DNA from 2 places in the Cryobacterium roopkundense genome. Region 1 is predicted to be linked to the other one. Evidence: predicted binding sites of a transcription regulator. Region 1 holds the regulator's gene; the other holds the start of a gene.
The links. The regulator HspR, encoded in region 1, represses chaperone genes until heat shock. The targets are predictions, from matches to a motif close to AAGTTGAGTCNNNNNGACTCAACTT.

Region 1 (14,561 bases):
ACGTCGCGACCATCACGTGTGAGCGCACGAAGAAGCCCCAGTCATATGACTGGGGCTTCTTCCGTTCTAGCTCAAGCTGCTGCGTTAGTGGCTAACCAACGTCGGCTCTTCGAACTGGTTCATCGTGTTGTTCGCGCCGCCGGCCTTCAGCGCGGCTTCGCCGGCGAAGTACTCCTTGTGGTTGTCACCCAGGTCGGAGCCGGACATGTTCTGGTGCTTGACCGTGGCGATTCCCTCGCGGATTTCGCGGCGCTGCACGCCCTTGACGTAGGCGAGCATGCCCTGGTCGGCGAAGTAGCCCTTGGCCAGGTCATCGGTCGAGAGTGCGGCCGTGTGGTACGTCGGCAGCGTGATGAGGTGGTGGAAGATGCCAGCCTCTTTCGAGCTGTCGCGCTGGAAGGTGCGGATCTTCTCGTCGGCGTCCTGGGCGAGCTGGGTGTCGTCGTAGACAACGCTCATGAGCTTGGCGCGGTCGTAAGCCGACACGTCCTTGCCCTCTTCGACCAGCGTGTCGTAGGCCTGCTGGCGGAAGTTGAGGGTCCAGTTGAACGACGGGCTGTTGTTGTAGACGAGTTTGGCGTTCGGAATAACCTCGCGCACCTGGTTCATCATCGCGGCGATCTGGCCGATGTGCGGCTTCTCGGTCTCGATCCAGAGCAGGTCTGCACCGTTCTGGAGTGAGGTGATGCTGTCGAGTACGCAGCGCGCCTCTCCGGTACCGGCACGGAACTGGAACAGGTTGCTGGCGAGGCGCTTCGGGCGGAGCAGCTTGCCTTCGCGCTTGATGACCAGGTCGCCGTTGCCGAGTTCGGCCTCGGTGATCTCTTCGCAGTCCAGGAAGGAGTTGTACTGGTCGCCGAGGTCGCCGGCCTGGTAGGTCACCGCGATCTTCTGCGTGAGGCCTGCACCGAGCGAGTCGGTACGCGAGACGATCACGCCGTTGTCGATTCCGACCTCGAGGAACGCGTAGCGCACGGCGTTGAGCTTGGCGATGAAGTCCTCGTGAGGAACCGTGACCTTACCGTCCTGGTGGCCACACTGCTTCTCGTCCGAGACCTGGTTCTCGATCTGGATGGCGCAGGCGCCAGCCTCGATCATCTTCTTGGCGAGCAGGTACGTGGCCTCGGGGTTACCGAAACCGGCGTCGATGTCGGCGATGATCGGCACGACGTGGGTCTCGTAGTTGTCGACCTGCGCCTGAAGTGCGGCGACCTTGGCCGTGTCCCCTGCGGAACGGGCACTGTCTAGTTCCGTAAAGATCAGGTCGAGCTCGCGGGCGTCGGCCTGGCGGAGGAACGTGTAGAGCTCGGCGATGAGCGCGGGAACCGACGTCTTCTCGTGCATGGACTGGTCGGGGAGCGGGCCGAACTCGCTGCGCAGCGCTGCGATCATCCAGCCGGACAGGTACAGGTAGCGCTTGTTCGTGGTCTTGAGGTGCTTCTTGATCGAGATCAGCTTCTGCTGTCCGATGAAGCCGTGCCAGACACCCAGTGACTGGGTGTAAACGGAGGAGTCGGCGTCGTACTCCGCCATGTCCTTGCGCATAATGTCGGCGGTGTACTGGGCAATATCCAGTCCCGTCTTGAAGCGGTTCTGAGCGCGCATACGAGCAACGGACTCGGGGTTGATTGCGTCCCAGCTGCTGCCGTAGACCTTCTTCAAGGCTTCGATGGCTTGGGTATCGTCTTCATAGACGGTCATGTGTATTCCTTCGACGTTTTGGATGAACTGACCTCTGGACTGCTGAAGCGGAGAACCGCTGTCGGCTTGTAACTAAAGAGTGGCGCAGATGCAACACGTGTTCCCAAGAATTCTTCACAGAAATTTCGCGTTTCTTCTGCTTCTGAGAAGAATTCCAGTGCGCATATGTGAGAACAAGCCCGAAATAACACGCATTACCCTCGTACGGGGCACAGGACATTGGTACCCTCCGGGCACGGTCGGGCTCGATCACCGACGCTGCCCGAGCGAGTAATTTTCCTTAAACGATGAAGGGCCCCCGATTTCTCGGGGGCCCTTCATCGTTCGCTTGGATTTTTAGAGAAATCCCACTGTGGGTTGATTGCAAAACTCCATGGGCCTCGACGACCCGCGCGGCGACTGGGCACTTTCTGCAGAAACCACCTCAGGATTGCACCGATCCTCCAGCGCATGTCCGAGAATCCTCTGGCTTTCCCCTCGAGTGGAGACATTCCTCCAGTTCAGCGATCCGTAACCTCTGCCCAGTAATTCCGGTGCCCATCGCGATGGCCACCGCACCGGCAACCGACAACAAAAGCGACTGCATTCAGGCAAGCAGGATTCCATCTACCCAGAGCCCCCGGGCTGAGACTTCGAGGTGGGCTCAAAAGTGCGATTCCTACCGATGTACCTCATTCGGCCGTCGACGAGGCAATGGTGAAGCAGAGGACTGCGAAGAGGCAGGAACTCACTCCGATGAATATGACTGATTTCAACTTTGGTATACGCGTCGGGTCGATTTCCGCCTGGCCTTGGACACGATAATTCGCGTTGACTCGGTCGTACCGTCTGCTCACCAAATCAACGACTCGCTTGCGAAGAAAAAGCACGACGATCCCGAAGACGCCCGAAACGGCGCCCAGAGTAAAGAGCAGTATTTCGAAGAAATGATCAACCCCACTATGGCGTAGCCGTCATTGACGTGTGAGTTCACTGGCAAGAATTACCGCGCCACTGAGCGTGAACAGGATTCCCACCATTCCGACGGTTCCCAGCGTCATGGCGCGTGCCGGTAGGTCACCGAGCGTCCCCCAAAAGGCCCGAATCGCATTCTGATAGAAGCGGGCAACCCGAACCCTCTTCCAAATCAATCCGATGCCCGCTGCAATGACCAGTGTCCCAGCTATTACTGCAGCCAACATGTTTCTCCCACCGGTTGATAAATCCTATTGTCTTGCGCTTGGCTGACGCTGGGCCACACGCTTAGCCTGAATCCACCGGTCGACCTCAGATTCTGACGGCGCGTTAAACCGAGAATACCCCTCTGATCAGCTAAAATAGTTGTTACTTAGACAAACTATTCAACGATCAAGGAGGCATCTCGTAGATGCAACTTTCTCACACTCACCGGTCCTTTTCTGCATCCTTCGACGACCCCAATCTCGTGTCGTCGGCCGGACTGGTGCCCACGATGGCTCTGGCCGAGAAAACAGGCCTCGGCGCGCTGGTCGATGAGTGGGTGAAACTGCCCGGTTACTTCGGCGCGAATGCCGGCCTGAAAGCGCTGGCACTGGTCGCAGGAATGCTCACCGGCGCCGACTCCATCGACGATATGGCCGTGCTCCGGCACGGCGCTCTCCGGAAATTGTTCACCGGAACCTATGCGCCCTCGACCCTGGGATCGTTCCTGCGCGCGTTCGCTTTTGGCCATGTCCGCCAGCTCGACGCCGCCGCGTCCCGGTGGCTGCAGAACCTCGGCGCCGTCACGCCGATCGTGACCGGTATCGACGACCTCGCCCTGGTCGATATTGACGACACCATCAGGGAAGTGCACGGATATAAGAAGCAAGGCGCCGGGTTTGGCTACTCCGGTGTTCGCGGCCTCAACGCCCTGCTCGCCATCGTCAGCACCGGATCGGCCGCTCCGATCATCGTCAGCTCCCGGCTACGCAAAGGCCCCACCAACTCCGCCCGCGGCGCAAAGAAATTCGTCTCCGACACCCTCGCGACCGTGAAACGACTGCGCAGCCCAACCGCAAAAGGAATGCTTCTCCTCCGAGCCGACAGCGCCTACTACGTCAGCGCCGTCATCCAAGCTGCCCTCCGTGCCGGGGCGATGGTTTCGATCACGGCACGCCTGAATTCATTGGTGAAAGCGGGTATCAGCACCATCCCCGATACCGCGTGGACCCCGATCAAATACACCAATGCGATCTTCGACGACGCCACCGGGCGGTGGATCTCCGACGCGGAAGTCGCCGAAATCCCCTTCACCGCGTTCGGCTCCAAGAAGAAGAGCGAACAAATCCCTGGACGCCTCGTCGTGCGCCGCATCCCGGAACTGAACAAGACCGTCGCCGCCGGGCAAGGCACCCTTTTCGACCTGTTCCGCTTTCACGCGTTCTTCACCACCAGCACCCTGAACACCGTTGACGCCGACAAAACCCACCGCCACCATGCGATCATCGAAAATTTGAACGCCGACATGAAAGCGTCGGCGATGGCGCACTTCCCGTCCGGCGTATTCACGGCCAACGCCGCCTGGCTGGTGCTGGCCTGCATCACGTTCAATCTCACCCGCGCCGCCGGCACCCTCGCCAATCCCGCCCTCGGAAAAGCCGTCACCGCGACCGTTCGCCGCAAACTCATCAACGTCGCCGCCAGAGTATCCACGTCGGCACGACGCGTCACATTGCACCTGCCCGAAAGCTGGCCCTGGGAAGAAGGCTGGTCGGCGCTGTTCACCAGCGTTTGCAACCCGCCCGGCCGCGCCGCCACCTAACCATCGAGCCCGACCGGGCGCAACCAGGAACCCCAGTGGAACACTCAGGCATCAAGGCCCACAGCTCGACCGAGCCCAAAACCCCGAAAAAGGATCGCGCCCAAATCAAGAATTCATCAGAGGCCAACCGGTGGATTCAGGCTAAGGCACAATAGAGGAGTGACCTCCACGACCACTTTCGCCCTCATCCGCCACGGCCAGACCGATTGGAACGCGGCGCTTCGCATCCAGGGCGCCACCGACATTCCGTTGAACGATGTGGGACGGGGCCAAGCAACGGATGCCGTGGCTCCGCTCTCCGCCTTCGAGTGGGACTTCGTGGTGTCGAGCCCGCTCTCCCGCGCCGCCGAAACCGCCGACCTCATCGCCGCCGACCTCGACCTCACGGTGAGGCACCGCATCCCCGGCTTGATCGAGCGCAACTACGGGCCGGCCGAGGGGCTGCAGGCCGGCGAGGAGCTCGAGGCGCTGCGCTTCCCTGGCGGGTTCCACGGCGCCGAAACCGAATCGGATGTCGCCGAGCGCGGCATCGATGCCCTCCAACAGCTCGCGCACGAGCACCCGGGTGCCCGCATCATCGTGGTGAGCCACGGCACGCTCATCCGCTTGAGCCTCGAGCGGGTGCTGGAACGGCAGGTCGGCAGCATCACCAACGCGTCGCTCAACCTCGTGCACCATCACCCGGCCGGCTGGAAGCTCGCCATGCTGAACGGCGAGACCCCGCCCGAGTAGGCCAGGCCACGCCGGCGCAGCGTGTCGGCACCTGCGAGCCGAATACAGCATCCGTTCATCTGCGCGACACCGGTGAGTCCTAGGCTCCAGGCACTGTCCGTCCGGGAATTCCCGGCCTGCGCCGAGGTGGTTACCGTGTCCCTGCTATTAGACCGGCTCGACAGCCGCATCGAGAGGGCCCTCACGGCCGATCGGCTGCTGCGTCTTCGCACCCCGCGAATGCTTGTGCTCGGCTTCACGGCAGTGCACGTCGCCTTTCTTGCGGCACTGCTCCCGGCCATGCTCACCGGCAAGGTGCTCGGCGACCTTCCCCTGTACCGAACGTGGGCCGAGCTCGGTTTCAGCACCGGAATCTGGCAGGGCATCGACGTGCAGTGGGTCTACCCGATCGGAGCCCTGTGGCCGATCGCGCTAGCCGGCATCGGCGGGCCCTACCTGTACCAGTTTCTGTGGTTCCTGATGACGGTGGCGTTGAATGCGGCCGCCGTCTGCGCCCTCACCGACTTCGGGCGCCGGATCAGCGGCTACCGCGCAGCCTGGTGGTGGCTCGGCCTGAGTTTCGTGCTCAGCCCCGTTGGGCTGCTGCGGCTCGAGGGCCTCACGGCCCCGACCGTGATCGTGGGACTCGTGTTGCTCGCGCGTCACCCGATCGCGGCGACCGTGCTGCTCACGGTGGCGACGTGGATCAAGGTGTGGCCGGCCGCCGTCATGCTGGCTGTCGTGGCCGCGTCGAGGCACCGCGCGACCGTCGTCGTCACGGGAGCAAGTGTCACGGCGGGCATCGTGGCATCCGTGTGGATGCTCGGCGGCCTGCGGTACCTGACCGGCTTCGTCACCATGCAGTCGGATCGGGCCTTGCAGCTCGAGGCTCCGGTGACAACTCCGTGGGTCTGGCTCGCCGCCCTCGGGCACCCGGGGTCGCACATCTATGAGAACTACGCGATCGCCACGCGTGAGGTGACCGGACCGGGAGCGGATGCCGCGGCGTCCGTCATGACGCCGCTCATGTTCGCGGCGATCGCGGCCATTTTTCTGCTCATGCTTCTGGCACATCACCGTCGCGCCGACCCCGCACAACTCCTGCTGATCGGCGCGCTCGCCCTCGTCAGCGCCTTCGTCGTCTTCAACAAGGTGGGATCGCCGCAGTACATGCTGTGGATCGCCCCGATCGTCGCCGTCGGCGTGGCCCGGGGCTGGCGGGCGTGGCGCACACCCGGCTACGTCGTGATGGGAATCGCCGTTCTGACGACCCTGATATTCCCGGTGCTGTACCTGCCGCTCATCGATGGCGACCCGTTCGCGCTCGTGCTGCTGACCCTGCGAAACACCCTTCTCGTCGCGCTGCTGGCCTGGTCGGTCACCACCCTCGTGCGGCTCGCCCGCCGCCCGATCCCCTCGCGAGAGTTGGCGAATCGTCGGCTGGGATCGCTACAACCGACGTAACACCCGCTTTCGCGGCCCGGCGCGCGCAAAAACGGGACGAATGGGCCGAAATAGCCGTAGTCTGTCCTCACGTTGTTCCGTCGCTCACTGCAGAGGATGAGATCTGTGTCGCCTTCACACGCCCGCACCACCGGCATGCATCCGCTTGATCCCCTGACCGCCGAGGAGTTCTCCGGCGCGAGCGCAATCCTCGCTCGGGAACACGGCGTGGCAGCCGGGTGGCGGTTCGCCTCGATCGAACTCGTGGAGCCGTCGCGACAGGCCATCTCCGATTTCGAGCAGCACGGCGCCGTGCCGGAGCGGCTCGCCCGATTGGTGGTGCTGCACCGGGCCGAGAACGCCACGTACACGTCGGTCGTGTCGCTGACGCACGATCGGGTGCTTGAGTTCACGCACGTGCCCGGTGTGCAGGCCAACTTCACCGTGGACGAGTGGGACGAAGCGGATGCCGCCCTGCGCGTGCATCCCGACGTGATCGCAGCCCTCGCCAAGCGCGGCATCACAGACCTCGACCTCGTCTTCATCGACACCTGGACCTACGGCGACGCCGTGATCCCCGACCAGTACCGCGGCCACCGCCTCGGCTGGTGCGACATCTGGGTGCGCGCCTCCGCCGAAGCCAACCCCTACGCCGGCCCGGTGAACGGCCTGCACCTCGTGCTCGACGTCAACACCATGGAGCTGCTCGAAATCGAGGACTCCTTCACCGTCGACACCCCCGAGATCATGGGCGAATACGTGCCCCACCTCGTGCCGGAGCGCATCAGGGCCCAGAGCGTGCGCCCGCCACGCACGCCGCTCGACATCGTGCAGCCCGAAGGGGCCGGTTTCACGATCGACGGCCACCTGATCCAGTGGCAGGGCTGGTCGATGCGGGTCGGGTTCAACTATCGCGAGGGTATGACCCTGCACCGCGTGGGGTACCGTGACGGTTCAGCGGTCGGCGGCGAGCGCGTACGCCCCATTGCCAACCGGCTCTCGTTCTCGGAGATGGTCGTGCCGTACCGCGATCCCAGCGTCGACCATTTTCGCCGCACCGCATTCGACATCGGCGAGTGGGGCCTCGGCTTCATGACCACGTCCCTCGAGCTCGGCTGCGACTGCCTCGGCGAGGTGCAGTACATCGATGCGGTGCTTCACAACAGCGCGGGCGAGCCCTATGACATCCCCAACGCCTTCTGCGTGCACGAGGAAGACAACGCGGTGCTCTGGAAGCACGTCGACCACAACGGCAACGTGGAGGTGAGACGGATGCGCCGTCTCGTCGTCTCGTTCCACGTCACCGTGGCAAACTACGAATACCTCGTGTACTGGCGGTTCTACGAAGACGGCAACATCGAGTGCGAGGTGCGCGCGACCGGCATCATGGTAGTGACCCACATCGACGAGGGCCAGCCGCATCCGAACGGTACCCTCGTGGACAAGCGCACGTACGCGCCCATCCACCAGCACTTCATCGTGGCCCGGATGGACCTCGACATCGACGGCACCGAGAACACCGTCTTCCGCTCCGAAACCCAGATCCAGCCCACCAGCACGGAGAATCCACACGGACTCGGCCTCACCCAGGTGAACACTCCGATCGAGCAGGAGGGGTTCGACGACTTCGACTGGAATACCCAGCGCGCCTGGAAAGTCGTCAACGAGAACTCGCTCAACGGTCTCGGCACCCCCGTGTCGTACAAGCTCGTGCCGAGCGGGGCCATCCCGTCTTTCTTCGACCCCTCCGCCCCGGCATTCCAGCGCGCGCAGGTGATCGGGCACACAGTGTGGGTGACACCGAATGATGAATCGGAGCGCTGGCCCTGCGGCGAATTCGTGAACCAAAGCAGTGTCGACCACGGCCTGCCCGAGTGGATTCAGGCCGAGCGCCCGGTGCGCAATACCGACCTCGTACTCTGGTACGTCTTCGGTATCCACCACATCACCAGGCCTGAGGACTGGCCGATCATGCCGAGCGACACCGTCGCCTTCTGGCTTAAACCGGTGGGCTTCTTCGACCGTAATCCCTCCCTCGACGTGGCTCCGAGTCCCTCCGCGCACTGCGCGCCGGGCCAGGACCACGCCCTGCACGACCACGACCACGACCACGACCACACCCAGCATGACCAGCACCACCAGGAGGTAGCGGAATGACCCGAGTCCCCAACTATGTCGTCGCCTACGAGGCGACCGCCCGCGGCAAGGAGGCCATCGAACTCGGCGTGGCGCTCGCGCGCCTCACCCGCGCGGAACTTCGGGTGTGTCTGGTGCTCGAGCGGTCCACAGCCGTACCCGCGAAGGTGCCCGCCTCGAGTGCCGACTTCGACGCCCTACTCGAAGAACAGGCGCGGGAGTGGCTCGCCGCAGCTGTGGCACAGATCCCGGATGACGTCGTCGCCACCACGCACGTGCTCTGGGCCGATTCCACCTCGGAGGGCCTCATCACAGCGGCCGCCCAGTTCGATTCGGACCGCATCGTGGTCGGAGCCGCACGAGGCGGCATCCTGAACCGGTTCACCATCGGCAGCGTGGCCAACGCCCTGCTGCACGCCTCGCCGGTGCCCGTTGCTCTCGCCCCCCGCGGCTACCGCGCCCCCGACTCCATCACGCGCATCACCTGCGCGATCGGAACTCGGGCCGGGTGGGAGGCGCTGCTCGATTCCATGGTTGCCGTCTCGCGAGATCTCCCCGTTGACCTCCGGTTCGTCACGCTCGTCGAAGCGGATGCCGCGCACGGCCGACCTGCCCACGAGCGCACGGCGCACAGCGCGCACGACAACAGCGCCAAGGACGACAGCGCCGCCCACCTTGACAGCGTGCTGGAGTACTTCGGCAAACGCTCGGGCGCGAGCGGAACCCTCACGACCGAGGTCGCCATGGGTGCGAGCGTTGAAGCCGCCGTGGAGGCGCTCGACTGGAGACCCGACGAAATCGCCTTCGTCGGTTCGAGCCGACTGGCCAGCCCGAGCCGAATCTTCCTCGGCATCACGGCCCACCGCATGCTGCACGGCTTGCCCGTTCCGCTCGTGGTCGTTCCCAACATCCCGCACGCTTTGCCCACGTTTAGCTGAATTCAAGGATCAGGATCATGGCACACACCCCCTCGCCGAGCGCTACGCCCGATGCTTCCGCGCTACCGTCCGCTGGCGGCCTCTCTGCCAAGGGTCTCAGCGCCGGCTCGATCGGTCTGCTCGGCGCCACCGTCATCGGTATCTCGTGCATCGCACCGGCGTACACACTCACAGCTTCCCTCGGCCCCACGGTCGCCGCGGTCGGCACGCAGATGCCCGGCATCTTCCTCGTGGGATTCATCCCCATGCTTCTCGTGGCCCTCGGCTACCGGGAGCTCAACGCGGCGATGCCCGACAGCGGCACCTCCTTCACCTGGGCAACCAGGGCCTTCGGACCCTGGATCGGCTGGATGGGCGGCTGGGGGCTGATCGTCGCCACTGTCGTGGTGCTCTCCAACCTGGCCGGGGTTGCCGTCGACTTCCTCTATCTGGCGCTCGCGCAGCTCTTCAACAACCCCGCCCTTGCCGACCTCACGAACAACGTGCTCATCAACATCGTCACCTGTCTGGTCTTCATGGTGCTGGCCTGTTACGTGTCCTACCGGGGCATGGAAACCACCAAGGCCGTGCAATACGTCCTCGTGGCGTTCCAGCTCATCGTGCTGGTCTGGTTCAGCGTCGCCGCCCTGATCGAGTACGGCAACGGCTCGGCTTTCGACGAGCTCGCGTTCAGCGCAAGTTGGTTCAACCCCTTCCTCGTGCCGAGCTTCTCGGCCTTCGCGGCAGGCGTCTCGCTCTCCATCTTCATTTTCTGGGGCTGGGATGTGACCCTCACCATGAACGAGGAGACGAAGAACCCCAAGACCACGCCCGGCCGGGCCGCAACGCTGACCGTGGCCATTATCTTTGCCCTATACATCCTGGTGGCCATCGCCGCCCTGATGTTCGCTGGCATCGGCACGGGCGAGCTCGGACTGGGCAACGAAGACATCCAGGGCAACGTGTTCGCGGCCCTCGCCGGCCCGGTGATGGGGCCGTTTGCTATCCTGCTCTCCCTTGCAGTGCTGTCCAGCTCGGCCGCCTCCCTACAGTCGACCTTCGTGGGACCGGCGCGCACCATGCTCGCCATGGGTCACTACAAGGCTTTCCCGAGCCGGTTCGCGAGCATCAGCCCGCGGTTCAAGTCCCCCGGCTTCGCCACCATCGCCGCGGCGGTTGTGGCGTGGGGCTTCTACGCCGTGTTGCGAGTGCTCAGCACCGACGTGCTCACCGACACCATCCTGACCCTCGGCATGATGATCTGCTTCTACTACGGGGTCACCGCGTTCGCGTGCGTGTGGTACTTCCGGGCTGAGGCGTTCTCGAACGCCAGGGCCTTCTTCCTGAAGTTCCTCGCACCGCTGGTCGGCGGCGTCATCCTGACCGTCATCTTCGCGACGACCCTGATCGACAGCATGAACCCCGAGTACGGCAGCGGCTCGAACATCGGCGGGCTCGGCCTGGTGTTCGTGCTCGCCATGGTGCTGTTCATCTCGGGCATCGTGCTGATGCTCGTTCAGCGCCGGATCAACCCGTCGTTCTTCCAGGGAAAGACCCTCACGAAGGGCACCTCGCTCGACTAGCCGATGACCCTTTGGGGCTGGCCGTGAGGCCAGCCCCAAAGGGTTAGCGGCGCGTCGACACCGTCACGGTGAACTTCGTGTTGCGGCCCACCTGGCGCGTCGGACCCACGATGCGCGTGAGCTCGGGACGGTAGCCGAGGTGCGTGTTCCACACGGCCCACAGTTCTCCACCGGGGCTCAACACGCGCGCGGCGTCCGCGAACAGCTTGAGTGCGATGCCGGCATGCACGGACGAGCCGATGTGGAACGGCGGGTTGATCAGAATCAGCTCGGCCGAATCTTCCGCACGGCTGCTGAGCGCGTCATCGCGCACCACCGTGACGCGCTCGGCGAGGGCATTCGCGTCCATGGTGGCGCGAGCGGATGCCACGGCCGCGGCAGACTGGTCGCTCGCGATCACGCGCAGTCGCGGCCGCTGGAGGGCCAGCGCAGCAGCGAGAACGCCGGTGCCGCAGCCGAGGTCGATCGCAGATTCGGCGTCGGGCTTCATCCGGTCGAGTACGTCGAGCAGTGCCCGGGTGCCGATGTCAACGCTCGTGCCAGCGAAGGCCGCGCCGTGGGCACGCACGATGAGGCCGAGGTCGTCGTGGGTCTCGGAGTGCGGCCAGGCGGATGCGCCGGTCTGAATCGGTGACGTGGCAATGAGCACGCGGGACTTCTGGCGCGCAGGCGTCACGTTGAGGGCGCCGAAGTGGCGGCGCAACACCTCGTTCATGCCCACGGACATGTGCTTGATGCGGCCGCCGGCGAAGACGAGCACATCTGGGGCTGCGTAACGGGCGATCGCGCCGGCGATTTCGTCGAGCTCTCCAAGGCTGCGCGGCAACTGCAGCAGCACGACACGGGCGCCGGTGAGCAGCTCCTCGCCGAGTGGCAGCGAACGGTAGCAATCGTCAAGCCCGAACTGGCTGGCGTTGCGCTCCAGGGCGTGCTCGCCAGAAAGGGCGTCCTGGTAGACGCGCAACTTGCGGGCACCATGCAGGGCTGCCGCGCCGAGAGTGAGGGCGCCATAGCGGTCCTCGAGGATCGCGACGTTGCCGGCTCCGGCACCGGCCAGCGCGCCGGCCGCCTCGTCGAGGATCAGCCGGTCGCTCGCGTCCACTGCGAACAGGTTGTCGGCTTCGACATCCGGCTTGCGGCTCAGTCGATCGAAATCGAAATCGGCCCGAGACGCGGAAAGTGTCGGTTTTTGTGTGCCCGATTCAAACATCGGTTCCCCCTGCTACTGCGGTTACGCGTGATGATGTGCAAACTACGTGTGAAGTCAGCTGTGGTCCAGCGGTCGCCAGATGACGACCTGATTGGAGCGCCGCGTGCGTGTGCCCGCCCGCATCGAGATGACGTCCCCGGCCGAGCCGGCCGCGAAAACGCGGCGGCCCGGACGGTTCAGAAGCTCGTCGGCGAGCGTTGACTCTAGCTCGCGCAAGCGAGTTTCGAGGCGACGCACGTGGTCCTCCAGTTCGAGGATACGACGGATGCCCTCCAAGCTCACGCCCTGAACGCCAAGTTCTGCGATCTCCCGCAGTTTGACGACGTCCCGCATCGAATAGCGGCGGGACTTTCCGGGCGTGCGTTCGGGGCTCACGAGGCCCAGGCGATCGTATTGGCGCAGAGTTTGCGGGTGCATCCCCGCAAGCTCCGCAGCCATCGAAATCACGAAGACCCGGGTGTTCTCGTCCATGTCTAGCCCTTGGCCCTGGCGATCAGTTCATCGCGCGGGTTTTCCCTGGGTAAGGCTTCGGCAAAAGCCTTCAGCTTTTCCTCGGCGTCTTTGGACAGGTGCGAGGGAACGGCCACCTGAACCTCGGCGAGCAGGTCGCCGGTGCCCTTGGGCGTCACGACTCCGCGGCCCTTCACGCGAAGAACCCGGCCGCTCGGGGTGCCGGGGGCCACGCGAAGCTTGACCGGCGGACCGCCGAGGGTGGGTACCTCGATGGTCGCGCCGAGGCTCGCCTCCACGAAGGTCACCGGAACGTGCACGCGCAGGTTGAGTCCTTCACGTTCAAAAACCGGGTGACGTCGCACGGTGATGGTGAGAACGATGTCGCCGGTCTCCCCGCCATCGGGGCTCGGCTGTCCTTTGCCGCGCAACCGGATCTTCTGGCCGTCGGCGACTCCGGCCGGGATCTTGACCTTGATGGGGCGACCGTCCTGCGTCTGCAACGTGATCTGATCGCCGTGCGTGGCCGTGATGAAGTCGATGGTCGTCGACGCGATCACGTCGTGCCCGCGCGTGGGCGCGCCAGTGCCGCGGTAACCGCCACTGGGGTTGCCGAACCCGCCGCCTCCACCGCCGCCTCTGCCGAACATGCCTCCGAGAATATCGTCGAAGCCGCCCTGTTCGAAGGTGTAGCTCTGCTGACGACCGGCTCCGCCGCCACCGAACATGCCACCGAAGGCATCCTCGAAGCCGCCGGCCTGGCCACGGCCACCGGGTGCGGCGAACCGCGCCCCGGTGCCCATGGCCCGTATGGCGTCATACTCTTTGCGCTGCGCAGCATCGGCAAGTACAGAGTGCGCCTCGCTCAGTTCCTTGAACTTCGCTTCAGCAGCGGGGTTCCCCGGGTTGGAATCCGGGTGGTACTTGCGGGCCAGCTTGCGATACGCCTTCTTCAACTCGGCCGGAGTGACATCTTTGGAGACACCCAGAACCCTATAGAAGTCCTTGTCGAACCAGTCCTGGCTAGCCATCGCTCGGTACCTGCACGACGACCTTGGCCGCGCGCAGGAGCGTGGAGCCGAGGTAGTAACCCGTCTCCGCCACGTCGCCGACGGTTTCCATTTCGACGTCCGCGGACGGCATCTGGAAAATCGCCTCGTGCATGGTGGGATCGAACGGGTCGCCCACCGCACCGAACGAGGTGAGGCCGAGGCGCTCGACACTCGAGCGCAGCTTGGCCGCGATGGTGGCGAAGGCAGAGTCGCCCTCAAGGTCGCCGTGCTTTTCGGCACGGTAGAGGTCGTCGAGGATCGGGATCAACAACTTCACGATGTCCCCGGTGACGCGCTCCTTCTCCACCACGCGATTGGCTTCGGTGCGTCGACGGTAGTTCGCGTACTCGGCCGTGACCCGCTTCAGGTCGGCGAGGTGCTCGCTGGTCGGCTCCGCAACCTCGCGCTCTGCCGCGTCCAGAATGTCCTGAACGGTCAGTTCGTCTTCCTCGATTCCGTCAGCGGATGCCGCGGCCTCGGCGTCAACCGGGGCCACGTCTGGTGCGGCATCGGGCTGGGCCGCTCCGGGCTGTGCGTCCTCGGGCCGGGCGTCCCCCGCCGCGGGGGCACCCTGCTCGGGTGCCCCCTTGGCGGATG
Region 2 (14,561 bases), 160 kb from region 1:
TTACGACTTAGTCCTAATCACCGATCCCACCTTCGACAGCTCCTTCCCCAAGGGGTTAGGCCACCGGCTTCGGGTGTTACCGACTTTCATGACTTGACGGGCGGTGTGTACAAGGCCCGGGAACGTATTCACCGCAGCGTTGCTGATCTGCGATTACTAGCGACTCCGACTTCATGAGGTCGAGTTGCAGACCTCAATCCGAACTGAGACCGGCTTTTTGGGATTCGCTCCACCTTGCGGTATCGCAGCCCTTTGTACCGGCCATTGTAGCATGCGTGAAGCCCAAGACATAAGGGGCATGATGATTTGACGTCATCCCCACCTTCCTCCGAGTTGACCCCGGCAGTATCCCATGAGTTCCCACCATTACGTGCTGGCAACATAGGACGAGGGTTGCGCTCGTTGCGGGACTTAACCCAACATCTCACGACACGAGCTGACGACAACCATGCACCACCTGTATACCGACCTTGCGGGGCGACTGTTTCCAGCCGTTTCCGGTATATGTCAAGCCTTGGTAAGGTTCTTCGCGTTGCATCGAATTAATCCGCATGCTCCGCCGCTTGTGCGGGCCCCCGTCAATTCCTTTGAGTTTTAGCCTTGCGGCCGTACTCCCCAGGCGGGGAACTTAATGCGTTAGCTGCGACACGGAGACCGTGGAATGGTCCCCACATCTAGTTCCCAACGTTTACGGCATGGACTACCAGGGTATCTAATCCTGTTCGCTCCCCATGCTTTCGCTCCTCAGCGTCAGTTACGGCCCAGAGATCTGCCTTCGCCATTGGTGTTCCTCCTGATATCTGCGCATTCCACCGCTACACCAGGAATTCCAATCTCCCCTACCGCACTCTAGTCTGCCCGTACCCACTGCAGGCCCGAGGTTGAGCCTCGGGTTTTCACAGCAGACGCGACAAACCGCCTACGAGCTCTTTACGCCCAATAATTCCGGACAACGCTTGCACCCTACGTATTACCGCGGCTGCTGGCACGTAGTTAGCCGGTGCTTTTTCTGCAGGTACCGTCACTCCCAGGAAAACCCAGTCGCTTCTTCCCTACTAAAAGAGGTTTACAACCCGAAGGCCTTCGTCCCTCACGCGGCGTTGCTGCATCAGGCTTGCGCCCATTGTGCAATATTCCCCACTGCTGCCTCCCGTAGGAGTCTGGGCCGTGTCTCAGTCCCAGTGTGGCCGGTCACCCTCTCAGGCCGGCTACCCGTCGTCGCCTTGGTGAGCCATTACCTCACCAACTAGCTGATAGGCCGCGAGCTCATCCTTGACCAAAATTCTTTCCACCCCCAGAGATGCCTCCAAAGGTCGTATCCGGTATTAGCTACAGTTTCCCGCAGTTATCCCAGAGTCAAGGGCAGATTGCTCACGTGTTACTCACCCGTTCGCCACTGATCAAAGAAGCAAGCTCCTCATCACCGTTCGACTTGCATGTGTTAAGCACGCCGCCAGCGTTCGTCCTGAGCCAGGATCAAACTCTCCGTAAATGTTTGAATAGCTCCCGAATCCATATAAATACAAACACGGTGCCCATCTAGTGCAATAACCAGCCGGAATAGGCCAAGAAACTGCAAGTTTGAAACTGACAGAACAAATCATTACTGACTTGCTTTGTTTGTTTGCGTGATCGAAACCACGACTTTCAATTGTTATTCCAAAGGAATCTCATTGGCTGCTACCCGCTAGAAACGGGACCACAACCACGAGGTTTTTTGGCATTTGACATTGTGCACGCTGTTGAGTTCTCAAGGATCGGACGCACCCAGCCGCCGGCCACACAGACCATTGCACTGAAGCACTTCACTTGTTTCGTGTAGCCCCACCCACACCCAAAGGCCTGGAATGAAACTTCATCAAGCCAAACACACCTGCAAAGCAGAAGATTTAGACTTGGGATTGGTCCCGCATGAGGCCGAAAAGCTAAGCAGCTTTCCGCACCTGTGGGGTGACTTAGATGACATTACGGCCAATCCCCCCACCACGCAAATCAGCCCCCCTTTTCCCCACATCCCGGGCGCGTCGCCCCGCCCCACGGCAGCAACCAACGGCCGCGGGCGTGGCGAGACCGGGTCACGAGGTCTCGACCGGTGCTTCGTCGAGAGATTGGCTCGCGGGGTCTCGACGGGCGCGGGCCAAAAGCGGGCCCGCTGCGCGACCAACGGGAAGGGGTGCGAGCGGGCGTGCCGAGATCGGGTCACGCTGGCGGGTCGAAACCAGCGCGGGGGCGGGGTGTTCGCGGGGTGTCGAGTTATGAGCTTTCTCAGGCAGGGGCCGAGCGCCCCATCCGGCCCCTGCCTGAGAAACCTTATTGTTTGAGCTGAGGAGCGGACACCCCGCCCCCACGCGACCCACAAGAGAAGTGTCCGCTGGAAGCGGAGGGTCTCGACCTGCTCGACCTGCTCGACCTGCAAGTGAGGGTGCGGGACAATAGGGGGGTGACCCAACTCCATGATTTGAACCTGCGCGGTTTCGCCTCTGACAACTACTCCGGCATTCACCCCGAGATACTCGAGGCGATCACGAATGCCAACGGGGCGCATCAGGTGGCCTACGGCGAAGACGTTTATACGGCTCGCCTGCAAGAGGTGTTCGTCGAACAGTTCGGCGAGGGCGTCGAGGCATTCCCGGTGTTCAACGGAACCGGCGCCAACGTGATCGGCCTCCAGTCGATGCTTCCGCGCTGGGGCGCGGTCATCTGCACGGCCAACGCGCACATCCACATCGACGAGGGCGGCGCCCCGGAATACGTCGGCGGCTTCAAGCTGCTGCCTGTCGCCACACTCGACGGCAAGCTCACCCCCGACCTCATCGATCAGGAGGCGTGGGGCTGGGGCGACGAGCACCGCGCGCAGCCGCTCGTCGTGTCGATCACTCAGAGCACCGAACTCGGTACCGCCTATACGGTGGACGAGGTTCGCGCCATTGCCGACCATGCCCACAAGAACGGCATGACGCTGCACATGGACGGCGCTCGCATCTCCAACGCCGCCGCTACCCTCGGCGTTCCGTTGCGCGCGTTCACCCGCGACGCCGGCGTCGACGTGCTCAGCTTCGGCGGCACCAAGAACGGCATGATGCTCGGCGAGTGCATCGTGGTGCTCAACCCCGCGGCATCCACCGGCTTGAAATACCTGCGCAAGACCAACATGCAGCTGTCCTCCAAGATGCGCTTCATCTCGGCGCAGTTCATTGCACTGCTGAGCGACGACCTGTGGTTGCGCAACGCGAGCCACGCCAACGCCATGGCGCACCGGCTGCGCGACGCCCTCGAGCAGGGGGTAGCGGATGGCTCGGTGCCGAATATCGCGTTCACCCAGGCCACGCAGGCCAACGCGATCTTCGCCCGACTGCCGCTCGGGGTGGCCGACCGACTGCGCGAGAGCTTCCGTTTCTACGACTGGGACGCCCACACTGGCGAGGTGCGCTGGATGTGCGGTTTCGATACGACCGAAGCGGATGTCGACGCGTTCGTCGCCGCTCTCAAGCGTGAGCTCGTGGCCTCGTGAGCGTCTTCGCCGACCGTCCCTGGCTCGCCGCGTACGCGCCCGGTGTTCCGGGCACGATTGAAGAGCCCACCGAGACTCTGATCGACATGATGGAGGCGTCGACGAAGCGTTTCGGCCGAAACATTGCCCTGGACTTCTTCGGCTCCACGACCACCTACGAGGAACTCGGCGAAGACATCAGCCGTGCGGCGAACGGGCTGCGCAAGCTCGGCGTCACGCCCGGCGACCGGGTGGCTCTCGTTCTGCCCAACTGCCCGCAACACGTCGTGGCCTTCTACGCCGTGCTGCGCCTCGGTGCCATCGTGGTGGAGCACAACCCGCTCTACACCGACCGGGAGCTACGCCACCAGTTCGAAGACCACGGAGCCCGCGTGGCAATAGTCTGGGACAAGGTGTACTCCACGGTGCGGGCGTTCCCGAAAGACATGGGCGTCACCGAGATCGTCACGGTCGACCTCATCCAGGCCATGCCGCTTGGCAAGCGCCTCGCGCTCAAGCTGCCGATAGCGAAGGCGCGCACGGCCCGGGCAGCCCTCACATCCGGCCCCGGAAAAGGCGCCACCACTTGGGACACGCTCGTGGACTCCCGCCGACTGCACAAGTCGCATCCCCGCCCACAGCTCGAGGACACAGCCGTGCTCCAGTACACGAGCGGTACCACCGGAACGCCCAAGGGCGTAATCCTGAGCCATTACAACCTGCGTGCGAACGCTGCCCAGGGTTCGTCGTGGGTTCGTGGCATGCGGCCGGGCAACGAGACCGTCTACGCCGTACTGCCTATGTTCCACGCGTACGGCCTCACGCTCTGCCTCACCTTCGCGATGAGCATCGGGGCCAGGCTCGTGCTGTTCCCCAAGTTTGACGAGAAGCTTGTGCTCGATGCCGCACGGCACGCACCACCCACGTTCCTGCCGGCCGTTCCTCCCATCTACGATCGCCTCGTCACGGCCGCTGCCGCGCGCAAGGTGAGCCTCGCGGGCATCCGCTTCGCCATCTCAGGTGCGATGAACCTGCCGGTGTCGATCGTGGAGCGTTGGGAAGAGGCCACCGGCGGCCTGCTCGTGGAGGGCTACGGCATGACCGAAGCCTCGCCGATCATCGCCGGCAACCCGATCGGCCTCACCCGCCGGCCCGGCACCGTGGGCGTGCCGTTCCCGAGCACGGAGATTCGTGTCGTCGCCCCCGCCGATCCCCTGATCGACCTCGAGTTCGATGAGGAAGGCGAGCTTCTCGTACGCGGGCCGCAGGTGTTCTCCGGCTACTGGGATCGTCCGAGCGAGTCCGCTCAGGTTCTATTACCCGACGGCTGGTTGCGCACGGGCGACATCGTTCGCGTCTCCGCCGACGGCTTCATCACCGTCGTCGACCGCATGAAAGAGCTCATCATCACGGGCGGATTCAATGTGGCCCCGTCCGAGGTGGAGGAAGCCCTCCTGTCTCACCCCGACATCGTGGATGCGGCGGCCGTCGGGCTTCCGAGCGAAAGCGGCGGCGAAGACATCGTGGCGGCGGTCGTGCTCATCGGCGGCGCGCACCTCGACGTCGACGCCGTGCGCGAATATTGCCGCACCCGGCTGTCCGCCTACAAGGTTCCGAAGCGCATTGTGCAGGTCGATGACATGCCGCGCTCTCTGCTCGGGAAGATCCTGCGCCGCGAGGTGCGCACCCGGCTGCTCACCGAGTAGCATGACGGATGCCGTGGGCCGGGAATGGTCGTGCGGCATCCGCTGTTGAAAGAGGTGGGTCAGAGTTGCCCCGGCCAATTCGTCTCTTTCGAAGGATCTGACCCATGAGCCTCATCACCGATACGCACAGCCGCCGCGCCGACACCGACGCGCCGCTCATCCCCATCCTGATTGAGCGTTGGAGCCCCCGCGGCTACGACGCCGCCGCCGTCATCGACGAGGCCACACTCATGACCGTGCTCGAGGCCGCGCGTTGGGCTCCGTCTGCCAGCAACATGCAGCCCGCGCGCTTCATCGTGGCCCGCCGCGGTTCCGAAGCCTTCAACACGATCCACGCGAACCTGATGGGCTTCAACCAGACCTGGGCCGACTCGGCATCCGTTCTCATCGCCAACGTGGCCGAGCTCGCCATCGACAAGACCGCCGACGAGCTCAAGGAAAACCCGTGGGCTCGCTATGACCTCGGCCAGGCAGTGGCTCACCTCACCATCCAGGCCCAGCACGAGGGCCTGCACACCCACCAGCTCGGCGGGTTCGACGCGGCCGCCCTCGCGACGGCGTTCGGCCTCACCGACAACCAGGTGATCGTCACGATCACGGCTCTCGGCGTTCTGGGCGACGCGTCGGCCCTCTCCCCGGCCCTGCTCGAGCGCGAAGTTGCGCCGCGCACCCGCAAACCCCTCTCGGAGCTGCTGCTCGTCAACGACTAGGAGTGCCTAGCGCACGGCGCGTGGCCCACGCAGCAGCAGAAGTGGTATCAACGATCCCACGATGATCACGGCCGTGAGCCATGCGAGGTGCACCACGAGTGGGTAGGGCCAGTACATGGTCACGCCGACCCCGGCCAAGGTGACCGCAAGCGCCACCAACGCGGGCCACCACACGCGCCACCAGGCCAGCAGTAGGGCAGCGGCGGGCACCCAGTAGGCAATTTCGCTGGCCACACCCATCGCCCGAACCATGTCTGCGGGCGCCCGCAGAAACGCCACCGCGTCGATCCACGGGCCGAAAAACATCGCCGCGCAGTGGAAGACGAGCGCAAGCCCGCTCGCGAACGCGACGGCAGCCGACACTGAGCCCACGCGCAGCGAACGCCCCCTCAACAGCGGGCGCCCCACCACGAGACGAACGACGCCGGCGACCACGGCGAAAGCCAGCAGGCCACCCCAGAGCAGCGGTTGATTCACGACGTTCCTTTCAGGTCGGCCGGCCGGCCACGCACGATCTTGCCCAGCGCTACGGGCGCAGCAGCACCTTAATGGCGCGGCGTTCGTCCATGGCGGCGTACGCCTCGGCGACCTCCGCGAGCGGAAGCTGCAGGTCGAAGACGCGACCGGGGTTGATCGCTCCGGAGAGTACCTCTGGCAGCAGCTCGTCGACATAGCCGCGAACGGATGCGACGCCGCCGTTGACGCCGACGTTAGTTCCGAAAAGTGTGCGGATCGGCAACTCGGCGCCGCCGTTCGGCACGCCGACGTAGCCGACCATGCCACCCGGACGAGCCGACCGGATGGCCTGGTCCATGGATTCCGCGGTGCCGACGCACTCGAGAACGCAGTCGGCGCCGATGCCGTCGAGCAGCTCCTGCACGCGGGCGACGCCCTCGTCGCCGCGCAGCTCCACGATGTCGGTCGCACCGAATTCCCGGGCCACGGCCTGACGATCAGCATGGCGCGACATGGCGATGATGCGGGTCGCACCGAGACGCTTGCTCGCGAGAACGGCGCACAGCCCCACGGCTCCGTCACCCACCACGACGACAGTGCTGCCCGCCGTGACACCGGCGGAGATCGCGGCGTGGTGACCGGTTCCCATCACGTCGGCGAGGGTGAGCAGGCTCGGCACAAGCGAATCGTCGGGCTGCTCCGGAGTGGCCACGAGGGATCCGTCGGCGTGGGGAACGCGTACGCGCTCGCCCTGGGCGCCGTCGGCGAAGCCGCCCATCTTGTCGTCGGCTCCCCACCAGCCACCGTTGAGGCAGGAGGTGCTCACGCCGTTGCGGCAATTCACACAAGTGTTGTCACAGTCGTAGAACGGCGCAATGACGAAGTCACCCACCTTGATGGTGGAGACATCCGCTCCGATTTCTTCGACGACGCCCACGAATTCGTGACCGATGCGCTTCGGTTCTGCAGTGGGCGCGATCCCCCGGTACGGCCATAAGTCGGAACCGCAGACGCACGCGGCAACGACGCGCACGATGGCGTCGCCTCCGGTGGACAGCACGGGGTTGGGGACTTCTTCGAGGCGGATATCGCGTTCGCCATGGATCACAGTTGCAAGCATGGTTAAAGCCTAGGTGGCGTTCCTGAGTGGTTTCCTGTGCGCCAGCCGCCGGTCAGAGCAGGTCGTCGTCGAGGTCGTCGGGCAGGAGCTCCACGATGGGAGCGGATGCCACGGTGAGCTCCCCACCGTCGGCCGCGAGTTCGACGAGCACGGTTTCCCCGTCGCGGATGTCCCCCGCGAGCAGCGCCCGGGCCAGCCGGTCGTCGATCTCGCGCTGCATCAGACGGCGGAGGGGACGCGCCCCGTAAATCGGGTCGTAGCCTTCGTCGGCGAGCCAGCGGCGGGCATCCGGGGTCACCGCGAGTTCCAGCCGTCGCTCGGAGAGACGTCGTTGCAGGCGCTCGACGTAGAGTTCGACGATCTCGCCGAGCTCGTCGGTCGTGAGGGTGGAGAAGATCACGATGTCGTCGAGACGGTTGACGAATTCTGGCTTGAACGCCTGCCGCACCATCAGCTGCACGGCCTCTTCTTTCTGTTCGGTGGATAGCGTGGGATCCACGAGCACCTGCGAGCCGAGGTTGGAGGTGAGCACGAGAATCGTGTTACGAAAGTCCACGGTGCGACCCTGTCCGTCGGTGAGCCGACCGTCGTCGAGCACCTGCAGCAGCACGTCGAAGACCTCGGGGTGCGCCTTCTCCACCTCGTCGAACAGGATCACCGAGTACGGTCGCCTCCGCACGGCCTCTGTGAGCTGGCCGCCCTGCTCGTAGCCGACGTAGCCGGGAGGGGCTCCCACGAGGCGCGACACCGAGAATTTCTCGCCGTACTCGCTCATGTCGATGCGCACCATGGCCTTTTCGTCGTCGAAGAGAAACTCGGCGAGCGCCTTGGCGAGTTCGGTCTTGCCCACTCCGGTCGGCCCGAGGAAGAGGAAGGAGCCAGTGGGCCGGTCGGGGTCTGAGATACCGGCGCGCGAGCGGCGCACGGCATCCGCGACGGCGCGCACAGCGGGCTTCTGGCCGATCAGCCGGTGGGCGAGCTCGCTCTCGAGGCTGAGCAGCTTCTCGGTCTCGCCCTGCAGCAGGCGCCCCACTGGAATGCCGGTCCAGGCGGCGACGACGGCGGCGATGTCTTCGGCGGCGACCTGATCGTTGACCATGCGCGGGCCGTCAGATTCGGCCTGTTCGGCGTCGCGCAGCTCGCGCTCCATCACGGGAATATCGCCGTAGAGCAGGCGCGAGGCCTTCTCGAGGTTGCCCTCGCGCTGGGCGCGGTCGGCGTCGATTCGGGCCCCGTCGAGGCGCTCGCGCAGTTCGCCGACGCGGTTGAGCGTGGCGCGCTCCTTGTCCCAGCGTGCCTGCAGGTCTTTCAACCTGGCCTCACGCTCCACGAGGTCGGAGCGCAGCTTCGCCAGCCGCGCCTTCGAGGCGTCGTCCTTCTCCTTTTTGAGCGCGAGTTCCTCAAGCTTGAGCCTGTCGACGCCGCGGCGCAGCTCGTCGATCTCCACCGGGGACGAGTCGATCTCCATGCGCAGCCGGCTCGCGGCCTCGTCGATGAGGTCGATCGCCTTGTCGGGCAGTTGCCTGGCCGTGATGTAGCGGTTCGAGAGGGATGCCGCGGCCACCAACGCCGCGTCGGCGATCGTCACCTTGTGGTGGGCTTCGTACCGTTCCTTGAGGCCGCGGAGAATCGCGATAGTGTCTTCGACCGACGGTTCGTCCACAAGCACGGGCTGGAAGCGGCGCTCCAGCGCGGCATCCTTCTCGATGAACTCTCGGTATTCGTTGAGGGTCGTCGCGCCGATGAGGCGCAGCTCGCCGCGGGCGAGCATGGGCTTGAGCATGTTGGAGGCCGCGACAGACCCCTCGCCGCCGCCCGCGCCCATGAGCGTGTGCAACTCGTCGACGAAAGTGATGATCTCGCCGTCGGCGTCGTTGATCTCCTTGAGCACGGCCTTGAGGCGCTCCTCAAACTCGCCGCGGTACTTGGCTCCGGCCACGAGGGCCGCGAGGTCGAGGGCCACGAGCGTCTTGTTCTTGAGGGAATCGGCCACGTCGCCGGCCACGATGCGCTGGGCGAGCCCCTCCACGACGGCGGTCTTGCCCACGCCCGGCTCCCCGATCAGAACCGGATTGTTCTTGGTGCGACGAGTGAGCACCTGGCTGATGCGGCGGATCTCGGCGTCACGACCGATCACGGGGTCGAGCTTGCCGCTCTTGGCTATCTCGGTGAGGTTCACGCCGTAGAGCTCGAGCGCGGTCTTTGCCTTTTCCTGTGACGGCTGCTGTCCGGCTTGCATCGCGTTCCTCCCGAGGTGAGTCAAATTCGCTCAACTTTATCCCTCCCCTGGTGCCCGGCGCCACCAGGGGCGCGGGCATCTCCGAGCTGTCGCGCGGGCAACAGGTGCGACAATAGAGGTTGGCTAAAGACTGGAGCCCTTCTTACCCATGGCGCATACCCTCAGCACACACGAGATCGCACGACTCGTCGGCAGCCAGGCGTTCTCACGCGGCGAGCGCTACGCCCGCAACGGCCACGTCACCTCGCGATCCTGGTTCGGCTCGGGTACCCAACTCTTCGGCAACGTGCAAGGCACGAATGCCCAGCCCTACGCGGTGACTGTGTCATTTACCCTGAGCTCCACGGGCGCTGTGCTGCGGGCATCCGGTGTCTGCACCTGCCCCATGAAGAGCAATTGCAAGCACGTCGCCGCCCTGCTGATCGCCAGCGCGAGCGCCCCGGAGGCGAGCCAGCCGCGCTCCACGGGGTCGGCGCGCTCCCTGGGCGACCGGCGGCTGCCCAGGTTCGAGGCCACGCCGCAGCCACCGGCGGCCCCCGCCTGGCAGACCGCCCTCGGCTCCATCACCCGACAGGGTACGGAGGACTCCACCGGCACAGCTCTCGCCCTGCAATTCGATCTGCTCGAGGCCGCCTACGCCGGCCGTGCCGCCGCCGCCAGGGGCCCGCAACCCCAGCGCCTCGGCGCCCGCCCCATGCAGATGGGCAAGAAGGGCAAGTGGATTCGCGGCAACGTGACCTGGGACAACATCTCCTACCTCCCTGGCTCCTTCCTGCCTGCACACCGCAAGATCCTCAGCGCCATCTACGCGCTGTACGCGGCCGGATCACGGTATTACACGTACACCGATCAGTGGATTCACCTCGACGGCTTCGCCAACAAGGCGCTCTGGGAGCTGCTCGGCGAGGCCGAAGCCAGCGGCCTGCCGCTCGTGTCGACGAACGCCACGCAGTCCCCCATCGTGCTGAGTAAAACTGACGCCGCGCTCGAGATCGACATCAGCCGCACGAATGACGCCCTCATTCTCACCCCCCTCGTGGCTCTGGACTCCGCGCACCTCGAGCATCGCCAGTTCGGCTTCATCGGTGAGCCCGCGCACGGCATCTTCACGTGGTCGAACGCGGAAGACCTCGACGACGACAACCTCACGAGCCTCACCCTCGCCCCGCTCGGGCACCGGGTAAGCCCGGAGATGCGCGCCCTCGCCACGGCCGCGGACCCTCTGCACATTCCCCTCGCCGACGAACCCGCGTTCCTCGCCGACTACTACCCGTTCCTGCGCCGGCAGGTCGCTCTCACCAGCCTGGACGCTTCGTTCACCCTGCCGGAGACCCCGCGGCCGACGCTCGCCCTCGACGTGACCCATCAGGTGGGCCACACCGTCGAGCTGCTCTGGCAGTGGCGCTACGTCGACGGCGATGAGCCCGTCGAGCGTTACCGCATCGGCCTCTGGCCCGCTGCGCACGACACCAACTTTCGCGACGAGGGTGCTGAGACAGAAATTCTGCGCGGGCTCGAGACCGCGCTCGTGCCGTTCCCGTCGATCGCCCCCGAGTACCGCGGGCGCCCCCGGCTTAACACCCGGTCGAGCCTCGAAGGCTCCGCCATGATCGAGTTCCTCGACACCCTCGTGCCACGGCTCGAAGCCCGGCCGAACGTGGTCGTCACGATCGCCGAGGGCGCCCCGAGCTACCGCCCGGCCGATGAGGCCCCGGTGATCAGCCTCACCACGAGCGAGCGCGAGGGCAGCCGGGACTGGTTCAACCTCGATGTCACGGTGAGTATCGACGGCGAGGAGATCGCCTTCGACGAACTCTTCCGCGCCCTCGCCTCAGAGCAGGAACTCATGATCCTGCCCACGGGCACCTACTTCAGTCTCGACAGGCCGGAGCTGCACCAGCTGCGCACCCTGATCGAGGAGGCCCGCGGCCTGCAGGACGCCTCCTCCGACTCGCTCGGGCTGAGCCGTTTTCAGGCCGACCTCTGGGAAGAGCTGCAGCAACTCGGCGTGGTGGCGCAGCAGGCCGCCACCTGGCGTTCGGCGATCGCCGGGCTGACGGATGCCACCCAGATCGACGAGCGCCCGCTCTCCCCTCTCGTGCACGCCACGTTGCGCGGCTACCAGCAGGCCGGTTTCGACTGGCTCAGCTTTCTCTACGACCACCGACTCGGCGGCATCCTCGCCGACGACATGGGCCTCGGAAAGACCCTCCAGGCGATTGCGCTGATCGCCCACGCCCGGGATAACCAGCCCGCCGACGAGGCTTCGAAGCCCTTCCTCGTGGTGGCGCCCACAAGCGTGGTCTCCAACTGGGCCACCGAGTGCGCTCGCTTCGCCCCGGGGCTGAACGTGGCCACGGTCACGCAGACGGCCGGCAAGCGGGGCGACGGTCTCGCATCCGTGAGCAAGTCAGCGGATGTCGTGATCACGAGCTACACCCTGTTTCGACTCGACTTCGACGAGTACAACGGCATTGACTGGGCCGGCCTGCTGCTCGACGAGGCGCAGTTCGTGAAGAACCACCAGGCCAAGGCGCACCAGTGCGCGCGCCGACTCAACACCCCGTTCAAGCTCGCCATCACGGGCACGCCGATGGAGAACAACCTGATGGAGCTGTGGTCGCTCCTGTCGATCACGGCTCCCGGCCTGTTCCCAAGCCCCACCCGGTTCACCGACTACTACCGCAAACCGATCGAGTCCGACGGCGACAGCGAGCGGCTCGGGCAACTGCGCCGCCGCATCCGCCCATTCATGCTGCGCCGCACCAAAGATCAGGTGGCGGGAGACCTGCCCGAGAAGCAGGAGCAGGTGCTCGAACTCGACCTGCACCCCAAGCACCGCAAGGTCTACGACATGCACCTCGCCCGCGAGCGCCAGAAGGTGCTCGGCCTGATCGACAACATGAACGCGAACCGGTTCGAGATCTTCCGCTCGCTCACCATGCTGCGCCAGCTCAGCCTCGACGCGAGCCTCTACGATAAGAAGTACGACAACGTGCCGTCGACCAAGCTCGACGCCCTACTCGAGCTGCTCGAAGACACGGTGGCCGAGGGACACCGCACGCTCATCTTCAGCCAGTTCACGCAATACCTGGGCAAGGCGCGCGACAGGCTCGACGCCGCCGGCATCAGCTATTCGTACCTCGACGGCAAGACGCGCAACCGGGCGAAGGCGATCAGCGATTTCAAAGACGGCGACACGTCGGTCTTTTTGATCAGCCTTAAGGCCGGCGGGTTCGGCCTCAACCTCACCGAGGCCGACTACGTGATTCTGCTCGACCCGTGGTGGAACCCGGCGACCGAGGCTCAGGCCGTCGACCGCGTGCACCGCATCGGCCAGACCAAGAACGTGATGGTCTACCGCCTGGTATCGAAGGACACCATCGAAGAGAAGGTGATGGCGCTCAAAGCCACCAAGGCGCGTCTGTTCGAGAGCGTGATGACGGATGGGGCCGCTCGCGCGACAGCCCTGACGGCGTCGGACATTCGGGAACTTCTCGCCTGACGCCGTGATCTTCACGGACGGCGAATGGCCCAGCCAGGACTGAGCGGGCGGGCTACTTCGACACCCAAAGGTGCTCGGCGACTTTTTCCCAGTCGGGCGACGAACTGGGCAGTTCGTCGGCAAGCATCACTTCACGCGCGCCGGGTCCCGAACTGATCATGAGCGGCAGCGCCGTCGAGCAGGCGTTCGAGCTTGTTCCCGGGTCGCCATCGAGAACTATCATGCACGGGTCACCGTCGAGCGACAGAGCCGCGAAGTACCTCACGTCGCCGTCGGCCCACAAGAATCGGGTGGTGTCAGCGTCTGCGGTATTGGGCAGACCCTCGCTCACCGAAACGATATCTTCCGCCGATTGCTCCTCGGAGAAGATCCCCAGCTGGCCGTCGGTCGCGCACCCCGTCAACCCCACGGCCGCCACTACCCCGACGCCGATTGCTGCACCAACCCGAAACTTCCCCGATAGCTTCATGCCCCGAGCCTAGCGTGCTGGTTCATCGGGCTGAGGGGCGGCTCCCGTACCTAAGCCTGAATCCACCGGTCGACCTCAGATTCTGACGGCGCGTTAAACCGAGAATACCCCTCTGATCAGCTAAAATAGTTGTTACTTAGACAAACTATTCAACGATCAAGGAGGCATCTCGTAGATGCAACTTTCTCACACTCACCGGTCCTTTTCTGCATCCTTCGACGACCCCAATCTCGTGTCGTCGGCCGGACTGGTGCCCACGATGGCTCTGGCCGAGAAAACAGGCCTCGGCGCGCTGGTCGATGAGTGGGTGAAACTGCCCGGTTACTTCGGCGCGAATGCCGGCCTGAAAGCGCTGGCACTGGTCGCAGGAATGCTCACCGGCGCCGACTCCATCGACGATATGGCCGTGCTCCGGCACGGCGCTCTCCGGAAATTGTTCACCGGAACCTATGCGCCCTCGACCCTGGGATCGTTCCTGCGCGCGTTCGCTTTTGGCCATGTCCGCCAGCTCGACGCCGCCGCGTCCCGGTGGCTGCAGAACCTCGGCGCCGTCACGCCGATCGTGACCGGTATCGACGACCTCGCCCTGGTCGATATTGACGACACCATCAGGGAAGTGCACGGATATAAGAAGCAAGGCGCCGGGTTTGGCTACTCCGGTGTTCGCGGCCTCAACGCCCTGCTCGCCATCGTCAGCACCGGATCGGCCGCTCCGATCATCGTCAGCTCCCGGCTACGCAAAGGCCCCACCAACTCCGCCCGCGGCGCAAAGAAATTCGTCTCCGACACCCTCGCGACCGTGAAACGACTGCGCAGCCCAACCGCAAAAGGAATGCTTCTCCTCCGAGCCGACAGCGCCTACTACG

Region 2: a site for HspR is predicted at 9,734-9,758, ahead of BJ997_RS17800 (ATP-dependent Clp protease ATP-binding subunit). Genes of this name have one in related genera too.

The regions. Positions count from the first base shown of each region.
Region 1 is NZ_JACHBQ010000001.1:3,989,184-4,003,744, reverse strand. It holds gene BJ997_RS18555 (LPXTG cell wall anchor domain-containing protein) at 1-22, shown strand, start outside; gene BJ997_RS18550 (isocitrate lyase) at 85-1,701, opposite strand; gene BJ997_RS18545 (IS1380 family transposase) at 3,068-4,462, shown strand; gene BJ997_RS18540 (histidine phosphatase family protein) at 4,622-5,194, shown strand; gene BJ997_RS18535 (glycosyltransferase 87 family protein) at 5,330-6,637, shown strand; gene BJ997_RS18530 (primary-amine oxidase) at 6,743-8,773, shown strand; gene BJ997_RS18525 (universal stress protein) at 8,770-9,690, shown strand; gene BJ997_RS18520 (APC family permease) at 9,708-11,252, shown strand; gene BJ997_RS18515 (class I SAM-dependent methyltransferase) at 11,296-12,462, opposite strand; gene BJ997_RS18510 (heat shock protein transcriptional repressor HspR) at 12,517-12,933, opposite strand; gene BJ997_RS18505 (DnaJ C-terminal domain-containing protein) at 12,936-13,943, opposite strand; gene BJ997_RS18500 (nucleotide exchange factor GrpE) at 13,936-14,561, opposite strand, start outside.
Region 2 is NZ_JACHBQ010000001.1:3,826,974-3,841,534, forward strand. It holds rRNA gene BJ997_RS17770 (16S ribosomal RNA) at 1-1,492, opposite strand, end outside; gene BJ997_RS17775 (threonine aldolase family protein) at 2,441-3,511, shown strand; gene BJ997_RS17780 (long-chain-fatty-acid--CoA ligase) at 3,508-5,196, shown strand; gene BJ997_RS17785 (nitroreductase family protein) at 5,301-5,906, shown strand; gene BJ997_RS17790 (hypothetical protein) at 5,913-6,383, opposite strand; gene BJ997_RS17795 (zinc-dependent alcohol dehydrogenase family protein) at 6,433-7,482, opposite strand; gene BJ997_RS17800 (ATP-dependent Clp protease ATP-binding subunit) at 7,535-9,721, opposite strand; gene BJ997_RS17805 (DEAD/DEAH box helicase) at 9,870-13,226, shown strand; gene BJ997_RS17810 (hypothetical protein) at 13,279-13,695, opposite strand; gene BJ997_RS17815 (IS1380 family transposase) at 13,871-14,561, shown strand, end outside.